DNA from 3 places in the Desulfotomaculum sp. 1211_IL3151 genome. Region 1 is predicted to be linked to each of the others. Evidence: riboswitches for the same ligand, from Rfam matches in the RefSeq annotation. Region 1 holds a riboswitch; each other region holds the start of a gene.

Evidence for each region. Region 1 has a riboswitch for cyclic di-GMP ahead of V6C11_RS11305 (GspE/PulE family protein). Riboswitches for the same ligand answer to the same signal wherever they lie in the genome.
Region 2: another riboswitch for cyclic di-GMP. It lies ahead of V6C11_RS13795 (ABC transporter substrate-binding protein); the one in region 1 lies ahead of V6C11_RS11305 (GspE/PulE family protein).
Region 3: another riboswitch for cyclic di-GMP. It lies ahead of V6C11_RS15925 (hypothetical protein); the one in region 1 lies ahead of V6C11_RS11305 (GspE/PulE family protein).

What each region holds. Positions count from the first base shown of each region.
Region 1 is NZ_JBAIYV010000041.1:89,460-92,738, reverse strand. It holds gene V6C11_RS11305 (GspE/PulE family protein) at 1-1,484, opposite strand, end outside; cyclic di-GMP riboswitch class I at 1,562-1,645, opposite strand; gene V6C11_RS11300 (Uma2 family endonuclease) at 1,831-2,391, shown strand; gene V6C11_RS11295 (TldD/PmbA family protein) at 2,434-3,279, opposite strand, start outside.
Region 2 is NZ_JBAIYV010000050.1:60,249-63,527, reverse strand. It holds gene V6C11_RS13800 (methyl-accepting chemotaxis protein) at 1-647, opposite strand, end outside; gene V6C11_RS13795 (ABC transporter substrate-binding protein) at 681-1,763, opposite strand; cyclic di-GMP riboswitch class I at 1,836-1,921, opposite strand; gene V6C11_RS13790 (hypothetical protein) at 2,624-3,004, shown strand; gene V6C11_RS13785 (phosphodiester glycosidase family protein) at 2,991-3,279, shown strand, end outside.
Region 3 is NZ_JBAIYV010000057.1:15,091-18,369, reverse strand. It holds gene V6C11_RS15930 (sensor domain-containing diguanylate cyclase) at 1-765, shown strand, start outside; cyclic di-GMP riboswitch class I at 808-897, shown strand; gene V6C11_RS15925 (hypothetical protein) at 1,178-1,438, shown strand; gene V6C11_RS15920 (spore germination protein) at 1,474-2,268, shown strand; gene V6C11_RS18745 (spore germination protein) at 2,171-2,440, shown strand; gene V6C11_RS18740 (spore germination protein) at 2,409-2,744, shown strand; gene V6C11_RS15915 (sensor histidine kinase) at 2,736-3,279, opposite strand, start outside.

The sequences.
Region 1 (3,279 bases):
CGGAAGCCAGTGTTGCTGCACCTCATACAGCCCTTTGGCTTATATAAGGTAACCCGATCTTCGCCAGCCTCAAAGGGGAAATCAGGAATCTTGGCCAAATCTTCCCTGGGTAACTGAATCTTTTCTTTACAATGGGGACAAAGCACCCTGGCCAAACGCTGGGCTAAAACACATACGAGGGATGAAGCAATCAGAAAAGGTTCAACGCCCATTTCAGTTAATCGGGTGATGGCACCGGGGGCATCATTGGTATGTAAGGTGGCCAGAACCATATGGCCAGTCATGGCTGATTCAATGGCAATTTTGGCAGTTTCATGATCGCGAATCTCACCCACCATAATAATATCCGGGTCATTTCTCAGGATAGAGCGAAGACCCGAGGCAAAGGTAAGCCCTGCCTGGGGATTAATTTGAATTTGATTAACCCCCTCCATTCGATATTCCACAGGATCTTCAATGGTAATGACATTTTTACTAACCCGATCAAGGGAGTTGAGACTGGCATATAGGGTGGTGCTTTTGCCGCTGCCGGTGGGGCCTGTTACTAAAATGAAACCATAGGGCAATTTTAGAAGATCACGGTATTTTTCAAGTATTTTTGTTGCTACACCAAGTTCTTCCAGACTAATCACCCTAGCTGAACCATCCAACAGGCGCATGGTTAACCTTTCACCATAACCAGTTGGTAAGGTAGCCATACGAATATCAATGGGTCTTCCTTCAATTCTAAGGGACATCCGTCCGTCCTGGGGTACCCTGCGATCGGCTATATCCAGATTGGCCATTACTTTAAGGCGGGATACCAGGGTGGCATGCATCTTTACCGGCGGTTCCATGATATCATGCAATACACCATCAATTCTAAATCGCACCCTCATACGTTTTTCATATCTCTCAATATGGACATCACTGGCCTTAGCGGCCACGGCCTGGGATAAAATCAGGTTAGCCAACTGCACAGCTGGTTTTTGGTCGTCATCTATGTTTTCTGTAAGTTCTTCAACCTGTGGTGTTTCTTCTTCTACCTTATTAAATCCCAGGGCTTCCCGGCTGTATTTTTCAATGGCCACGTCCAGTTCACTATCCGGAGAAAACACGGGCATAACCTCTAGGCCTGTTAAGGAACGTATATTATCAATGGCAACAATATCCGTGGGTTTTTGCATGGCCACCAACAGTTTGCCATTATTAAAGCCAATGGGAAATGCTCGGTAGCGTTTCATCGCATCAACTGAAACGGTCGTAATCGCTGCCGGGTCGATGTTGTATTTCTCCAAAGAGACAAAGGGAACCCCTGCCTGCTTGGCGATAATCCTTGCTATATCATCCTCGGAGCAATAACCTAGATGTACTAAGGCCTTACCTAACACTCCGGTCTGTTCTGGGTTTTGCCTTTGATACTCCAGGGCATCCTCCAACTGTTTCTGTGTGATAATACCCTCATTAACTAACCATGTTCCTAAAAAACCCCGCGTAAACTTCATAGACCTCTCCTGTTTCCTTTTTATTAACGCAAAAAACGAAACCACCAGTAATAAAACTTAGGTTTCGTTAAATATCCTAAGGCAACCCGGCTGCCATGGACTGGGTCTTTAGGCCCGAAGCTTTGCGTCCTTCACTTTCGCGAAGTATGCCCCTATTATTTAATATACTACAAAGATCTAATGTGTTTTATAATTATTCTCTTTTTGTCAACAATATCCTTTTTAGAATGCTTATAAATAAAAAAATTAGCTAGTTGATGCTTTTCCAATTATTTGTAAAATAGAATTGGTGTGTTAAAATATTGCAAAGCATATTAGGTCTTAAATTTTAAGGCAGGTGAACGAGATGAGGAAGGTCAGCCAGAAGCTGTATACCTATGAAGATTACATGGGATTAAATGGTCAAGAACAGTATGAACTTTTGGAAGGGGAGTTATTTGTGGTACCTTCGCCAAGTGTGAATCATCAAAGGGTGGTAGGACGACTGTACACTATTTTAAATAGTTTTGTCTATGAAAATGGCATTGGGGAAGTTTTTACTGCTCCCACAGATGTGGTATTTGACAATCACAATATACTTCAACCGGATATCCTCTATATTACGAAAGAACGGCTTTCTATTATTAAAAAACTAAATATTCAAGGTGCACCTGATTTAGTCGTAGAGGTACTCTCCCCCTCAACCATTAAGCGTGACCGCTTCGATAAAAGAAGGCTTTATTTTGCCCATGGTGTTAGAGAATATTGGATTGTTGACCCTGATAACCGACTCATTGAAACCTTTACTCAGGGTGACAGTGATTTACAAAAAGCTGGCGTCTTTAGTGAGGAAACCCTTTTAACTTCCACTCTTTTTCCTGGCCTTCAGCTTGAATTAACTAAAATATTTGAAATCATAACACCATGATACGTAAACTTTTAAGGACGGCCTGAGCCGTCCTTAACGATTCTATATTCTTCTGATCTTCCCAAAGCCTTCATCCAGTTTGCGGCTAAGTTTATTATCCTCATCACTGTGGGCTGTGCCGCCTACCACCAGTTCCTTAATGGCCATGGTTGGTTGGGCGTCAGATACAGGGGCCCCTTGGCCGTCTTTGCCGCAGGTGCCAATGGTGAAGCCCAGATCGGAACCAACCCTTTCTACCATGCGCAGAACTTCCGGGCCGTTGCCAGTGAGGGTTGCTCCCCGCACCATTTGGCCGATTTCTCCATCTTTAATTAAATAACCCTCTGCCACATCAAAGACAAAATCCCCGGTGGTGGTATTGACCTGACCACCGCCCATTTTTTTGACCAGCAGACCGCTTTTGTAATCTTTGATAATTTTTTCCGGGTCCTCTTTGCCCGGGGCAATGTAGGTATTGCCCATGCGGGGAATGGGTTTGTGTTGATAGGATTCCCGGCGGCCATGGCCGTTGGATTCCCGGCCTTCTTTGGCGGCTGTCAGGTGATCGTAAAGGTAATCGGTCAGGATGCCCTTTTCAATCAGTGTAACTTTCTGGGAGGGCACCCCTTCATCATCAAAGCGGTAGGAACCGTAACGGTTGGTTATGGTGGCATCATCCACCACTGTAACCAATTCATTGGCCACCTGTTGGCCTTTTTTGTTGGTGTAAACAGACAGTTCCCTTTGCTCCAAATCTGCTTCCAGGCCGTGACCACAGGCTTCGTGAACCATGGTGCCGCCAGCTTCCCCGGCCATTACCACAGGCATTTTACCGGAGGGTGCCGGTACTGCCTCAAGCATATTCACTGCACGCTGGGCGGCAATCTGGGCAAATTCCTCGGGGTTATA
Region 2 (3,279 bases), on a different contig from region 1:
AAAATTGTACTTATGACCACCACAAATAAGATGGTAATGATAAAAAACCGGATAGTGCTTACGGTGGTCTGGCCGTTCTGCTGGCCCGCGTAATCCAACTGCCGCTGACTGTAAAGAGCTAATTCATTAGCGGCAAGGATATTTTGGTCTATGGAAAGATTAATTTTACGAAGGGTCTCGTTTATCATTTCAATGTTGCTGCCCTGCTGATCCTCTTTTTTCAGTTTTACAATTTCGTTAACATCATTTTCATAGGCGGCATGTTTGTCTGATAAATCCTTTAATCGTTTTTGACCCTCGGTGCTAGAAATCTTTTCCCCTAAGAATGAACGCTTAGCCTTAAAGTCGTTGTTATCCCCCGCAGCAAAGAGTAAGTATTTTTCATCGCCCGTAGATAAAAAAGACCGTATATTTAAGGCGTGGCTCTCAAAAATAGCAACTAAATCCTTTGCCTCACTAACTGCTCTGGCATCTTTATCAATTAATTCGCCATAAGAATTGTCAATATTAGTCATTTGTATGAATGCGTAGCCACTAATGGCTACAATTACTAGCAATAGACAAAAGAAAATGCCCATTAATCTACTTTTTACACTGGCTAAAAACCGTAGTTTTTTTGCTTTTTTTCTTGCAGAACTTTTTACCATTATTTTTCCTCCTTACAGAATAAATGTGTATCATTAATCCCCTTTCTGTAAGTTTTTCAGGAATTTATCCGTTACGTAAAATTGGTTTTTTTCTAATTTTTCCTTGTCACGGGCTGTTATTCTTCCTTGTTCTTCAAAGAATGTGGCTAGTTCTTGCATATTGCTGATTAACGGACTGTTATTCTTGGCATCAACATGAAATAAGCTTAATTGTTCGTTTAAATCAAAGACAGGTCGCAACTCAAATTCCTTCTGAATCATTTCTTCACTTATGTTCATTTTTGCAGAATTATTATAATAATCATAAAGAGCACTTTCACATTCGACTGGGTTTTTCTTCATTTCATTTAAACCTCTTATGTACATTTCCAACCACTTGTTAACTAAATCCGGATTTTGATCGGCAAAGTCTTTATCCGCCACAACTAAGCCCAATACCTTTGCTCCTGCGGCTTTACCTGATGAAACTTTAACCCAACCCTTTTCTTCTGCCTTATAGCTAGAGGGAGCCCAAAATTGAACAATATCGCCTTGGCCTTCTTCAAAAAATTTAAAGGCTTGGCCTTGATCCGTGTTTACTATTTTAACCTCATTCGAATTTACTCCCATTGCTTTTAAAGTGGCTAAGGTGGCAAAGTGGCCGGTAGACATGGAGGTTGTAAGTATGATTTTTCCCTTATAATCCTCAGGTGAGCCATAAATATCTGGGTGCTTGGGGTTAGCCCCTTTATTTTGAAGCAACGGACTATCTAGTCTTACCCAAAGATCATTGGTCTGCGACTCATCGTTAGAGATAGCAATGATGTAGCTATCATAGCGTAACGCTGCCAGTAGGGATGGAGCGGCACCCATAACGCCAATATCCCACTCCTTCTTACCAAGTGCCGCCACTTGATCGCCACCCGCCGTGTAGCTCTTGAAATCGACACTAATTCCTGCTTCCTTTGCCCAGCCCTTTTGTATTCCCAGCCAGGTGGGCAAAGCATGGTAAGCAGGCTGATGGGCAACTCTCACCACGGGTAGCCCATTCTTACTCTGGATATTTGCGGTTTCTGTTTTACTACAGCCAAATAAAAAAAGTGCTAAAAGAACAATCATAAAAATTATTTTTTTCAATATCAATACCTCCTGAACATATGATCCTCCCAAAAGAAAAAGCAGAGCCGTCTAACTTGCTCTGCAAGAATGTTCGACGGCTTGGCAGTCATGGCCAATGTGGCTTTAGACCCATAGCTTTGCGTCCCTAACTTTCGATAGGTTTGCCATTATCGTTAAATCATTTTTAGTTAAAAAGTGGTATTGTAATATGTAAATAAGCTTGATGGGGTGTGAAGGAAGAAATTTGTATGATATCCTGGTTCCGCCTTTTCCTAAGGGTAATCATATTTTATGATGCAAAAGGTATGCCGGATAAAAAGATAGATAAATCAGACCATTTGTAAATTATTTTTAGCTTACTGTGCAATATCACACTACACTAAATTTTTGCTGTGTTTTACATCAGTAATAGCCCATTTTATTGAGTTGTAGAATTGCAATGCGCTGTGCGTGTTTGCAATGTTTAATGTGCGTATTCTTCTTCAGATAAAGGATAGACTGCTGGATTTTCGGGATATACAGGGAATGATGTGCTGATCCAGTATATCGTTGTTGCAGCTGTTGCCCAGAGAGAAACTGAAATCCCCTCCTCGGGACCTGCAATTTTACCCAGAAGGGGTCGGTCCTCACTTGCGTCAGTATTTAGACGATAAAAACTGGGGAGGGTTTGTATAATGGAACTGAGGGAAAAATAGCTCTCCTTCAGGCTAAAACGGTCACCCATAAAGACAGAAACAATCTTTGAAATGGGGGTTATCCAATACCACAGGGGTAGGTTACCTGTGGTATTTTATTTAGGATTTTTGACAGGAATCAACATTTGGTTTATAGAATGATGAAGAAGAGTAAAGAAAAATGTCTTAAAGGATGGGATGATGTTGAAAAATCAACTGGAGTCTACAGGAAGTACGAAGGAACAGACGAATAAGCGTTATCAATTTTTTGCGGGGATAATTGTTCTATGGCTAATTATTTTCATGGGCTCAGCTTACCTTGCCAAAGACTATATCGATAAAACCATGTTAAGTGTACAGCAAACTAACGCTATGAATGTGCAAGGCCTGGAGTCACGACTAGGGGTTCTTAGTGAAGAGATGAAGCAAATTAAAGAATTATTGCAGAATACAGACCAAACCCTTACCAGTTCTGACTCAACCCAAAAGGCCCTGAGAGATAAGATTAACGAACTAGATAAACAACTACAAGCTCTGGAGAAAAGCCTAAATGTATTAAAGGAGGCCCCTGATGCGAACCGTTAACATATTTTTTCTTCTTCTGTTCGCTCCAGTGGTTGGTTTTCTATTTACAGTTTTTAACTTCGACGACCATACCCAAGCTATGGGACTACCCCTTAAAAATACAGAAATAGCACTTCAGTCCGCCGAAATGCAGATGGAAGATATAAACAACAATATCTCTTTTATAAACCAATTGGTTGAGGAGCAAGAACGCCTATACCGGGAACAGGAAAAAGTTATCCAAGAACTGTCAAGAAAGAGCTCAAATCAAATAAGGCTGTCCGATCAGATATATG
Region 3 (3,279 bases), on a different contig from region 1:
AAAGAACTGTTTGGTGATATAGACGATATTTCAGGGCAAACCAAGAGCGATATGCTCGGCCTTATCGCAAAGAACATTACGATAAGCAAAGAAGAAAATACATTTCCGGTTTCCCGAGAGGTTTATGAAGAACGCAACAACACATGGTACTGGGTCACATCCAACTGCTTTTTACTCCCTACCGGGCAGGTATTTTACTTCAATACGATTGAAGACATTAGCGAATGGAAAATCAACAAATATCAATTAAAGATATCGGCAACGGTGGATGAGATGACCGGCACCTATAACCGTAAAACGGGACTGCGAGAGCTGGAAAAGATACTGGCCCGCTCTGATTCTTCGAAAACTTACTGTATTGCCTTTGTTGATATTGATGGTTTGAAAACCATAAACGATAATTACGGTCACAGCGAAGGGGATTATACGATCAAGACTATTGCCAAGGTGCTTCTCTCTTCCATCCGCAGTTCGGATATGGTCTGCAGGTATGGCGGTGATGAATTCTTGATTATCTTTAAGGACTGTACAGAAGAGGTCGCAGAAACAATTATTACAAGGATGTACGAGAAATTGAACAATCTGGATCGTAAAAATCCCAAGCCCTACACGTTGTCCTTCAGTCATGGAGTAACTCCTTTTTCTAATAATCCAAGACCTGCCTATAGGGTTGCCGACCTGCTGGACTTGGCTGACAAAAAGATGTATCAATGCAAAAACCAAAAAAAGCAGAAAAAAGCAAAAGGTAAACCTCATGATGGTTAATGTACAGCATCATAGTTTACTGAAAGACAGAAAAGTGACTTATCACAATACTAGCAAACCGGCGGAAACACCGGGACGCAAAGCAAGAGGGCCTAATCCTCCAACCAGAGGAATGGCAGCCTGGCCGCCGAATTTGATAAAGCATCAAGGCTTTTTGCCCCAAATAAAGAGTGCCGCTTGACTGCAACATGCTCTTTTTATTCTTAGGAAAAACCAAAACTGAACATTCGCTTACCTGGATACCGTTCCTTTGGTTCCTTTGTACCCAATTGGTATTTTTTTGTTCCCAATTAAGGTTGGGATTGAACGACTTTTACATAAAAAAGAAGAAAATTATGCCAATAATTATATAAAAGGAAATCTCCATTGAAAGGATATGACCTCGATTGTTTTTGGATTTTTTAAGCGAAAAATGCGATACTTAAGCAATTCCGTACACTCAAAGGGTGATGAGCCATCGAAAAACAGCGATGAACAGGAAAGCAAAATTAAAGAAAAGCTCCAGGATAACCTGGATAGATTAAAAATCATGTTGGGCGACAGCAACAATTTAAAGATGCACCCATTCCGGTTCGGGACAAACAACTCCTTTTCGGGAGCGCTGGTGTTTATAGATGACCTGGTTGACAACCCGACTTTAACCAATGCTATTCTGCGCCCGGTGATGAGCTGACAGCCGGGGAATGAACAGCCTCTGGCTAGACAGGAATTGCTGGAGGCACTCCAACGGAGGTCCTATGCTCCGGTGATATCCGAACTGTCCAGTCGCTGACTACTCTCACCGCGAGCTACCTGTCTGGTGACAAAGCGATCCTTATTGACGGATGTACCTCTGCGCTTGTGGTCAGCACCAAGGGCTGGGAAAAACGCGCTGGCCCCGCACCCCAGTCTGAAACTGTGGTGCGGGGCCAGCGCGAGGGGTTTACCGAAAACCTGCGCACAAACACATCACCCATCCGGCGAAAAATCCGCAGTGAGCAGCTACGTGTAGACCACATGACTGTTGACCGCAAGACCCAGATCGATGTGTGCCTGATGTACTTAAGCGGTGTGACCGACCTCAAGGTAATAAAGACAGTTAAGGATCGCGTGAGTCAGCTGGACGTGGACTCTATTTTGGAGTCGGGCTATATTGAGGAATATATCGAGGATGCGCCTTTTTCGCCGTTTGCTACCGTAGGCTACAGCGAGAAACCCGATGTGGTCGCGGATCGCCATCGTGGTCGATGGGACCCCCTTTGTGCTAAGTGCGCTGATGCTGTTTATCGAAAGCTTCCAGACTGCCGAAGATTACTATGCCCGCCCACTGTACGCCAGCGTGACATGGATATTGCGTTTCATTGCATCTTTTATAACGGTGTTCGCTCCATCCACATATATTTCGTTGACCGCATTCCATTAAGAACTGATCCCTACTACGCTACTGTTTACGATTGCAAACGCGCGCAAGGGAACGCCATTTCCGGCTTTAATAGAGGCACTGATCATGGTATTTGCATTTGAATTTTTGCGCGAGGCCGGAATCCGGCTGCCTCACCCAGTCGGTCAGGCCATCAGCATCGTAGGCGCGCTTATTATGGGTGATGCGGCCGTAGCAGCCGGTCTGGTCAGCGCTTCCATGGTGATCACCTCGCTAGACAGCGGTGGCCGACTTTCTGGTACCAAGTCAAAATGACTCCAGCTCTATTCTGAGATTTGTAATGATGGTTCTGACTGGATTTGTAGGCTTTTACGATGTTGCGATGGGATTCCTGGCGTTGCTGGTCCATCTTTCCACGTTGACATCCTTTGGAGTATCCTATTTCGACGGTTTCGCCGTTAAGAGCAATATGCAAGATTCTTTAGCGCGTATGCCACTCTTGTTCACCACATCCTTACTAGGTCATGGAAACATCCTGGAAGGAACGGCGTTTTTTCTCCATGTCCAATTGGTCTGCAATTTCTTATTTCGTGTCCTGAACATGGTGACGCTACGATGAAGCTTTAGGGATACAGAGCCTTATCCGGAAGATTTTCTTTATCTGGTCTGGCTCAATGAATACCAGGCCACCGAGACCTTCAATCGTCTCAGTTACGATCCGTAAACCAAGACCATGAAAATCCTTGTCTTCCTTGGTAGTTTCCGGCATGTCGTTCACCATGTTAAGATCACCGTTAAACGAATTGGAAACCTCAATGGTTATCCAATCCTCGTTTGCATCGCTGGTAATCTCAATGTACCGATCCGGGCCGGATAGCTTATTACAGGCGTCGATGGCATTGTCAATTATGTTTGAGAAAACACGGACAATATCCAACTCTTTCATGATGTTTTCAGGGAGATGTGTGACCGCCGAAAAGCGGATGCCTTTTTCTTCACAACTGTTGGCTTCATCCTGCAATATAGCGTCCAAAATAATATTGTCGGAATAAGTTTTATGAACCAGTACATCACGCTGCATGGTATCATGAATTTCGTCCAGCATTCTTGCGGCCTTTTCAAAATCCTGATTGCGCATCAGGATTTTGACTGAA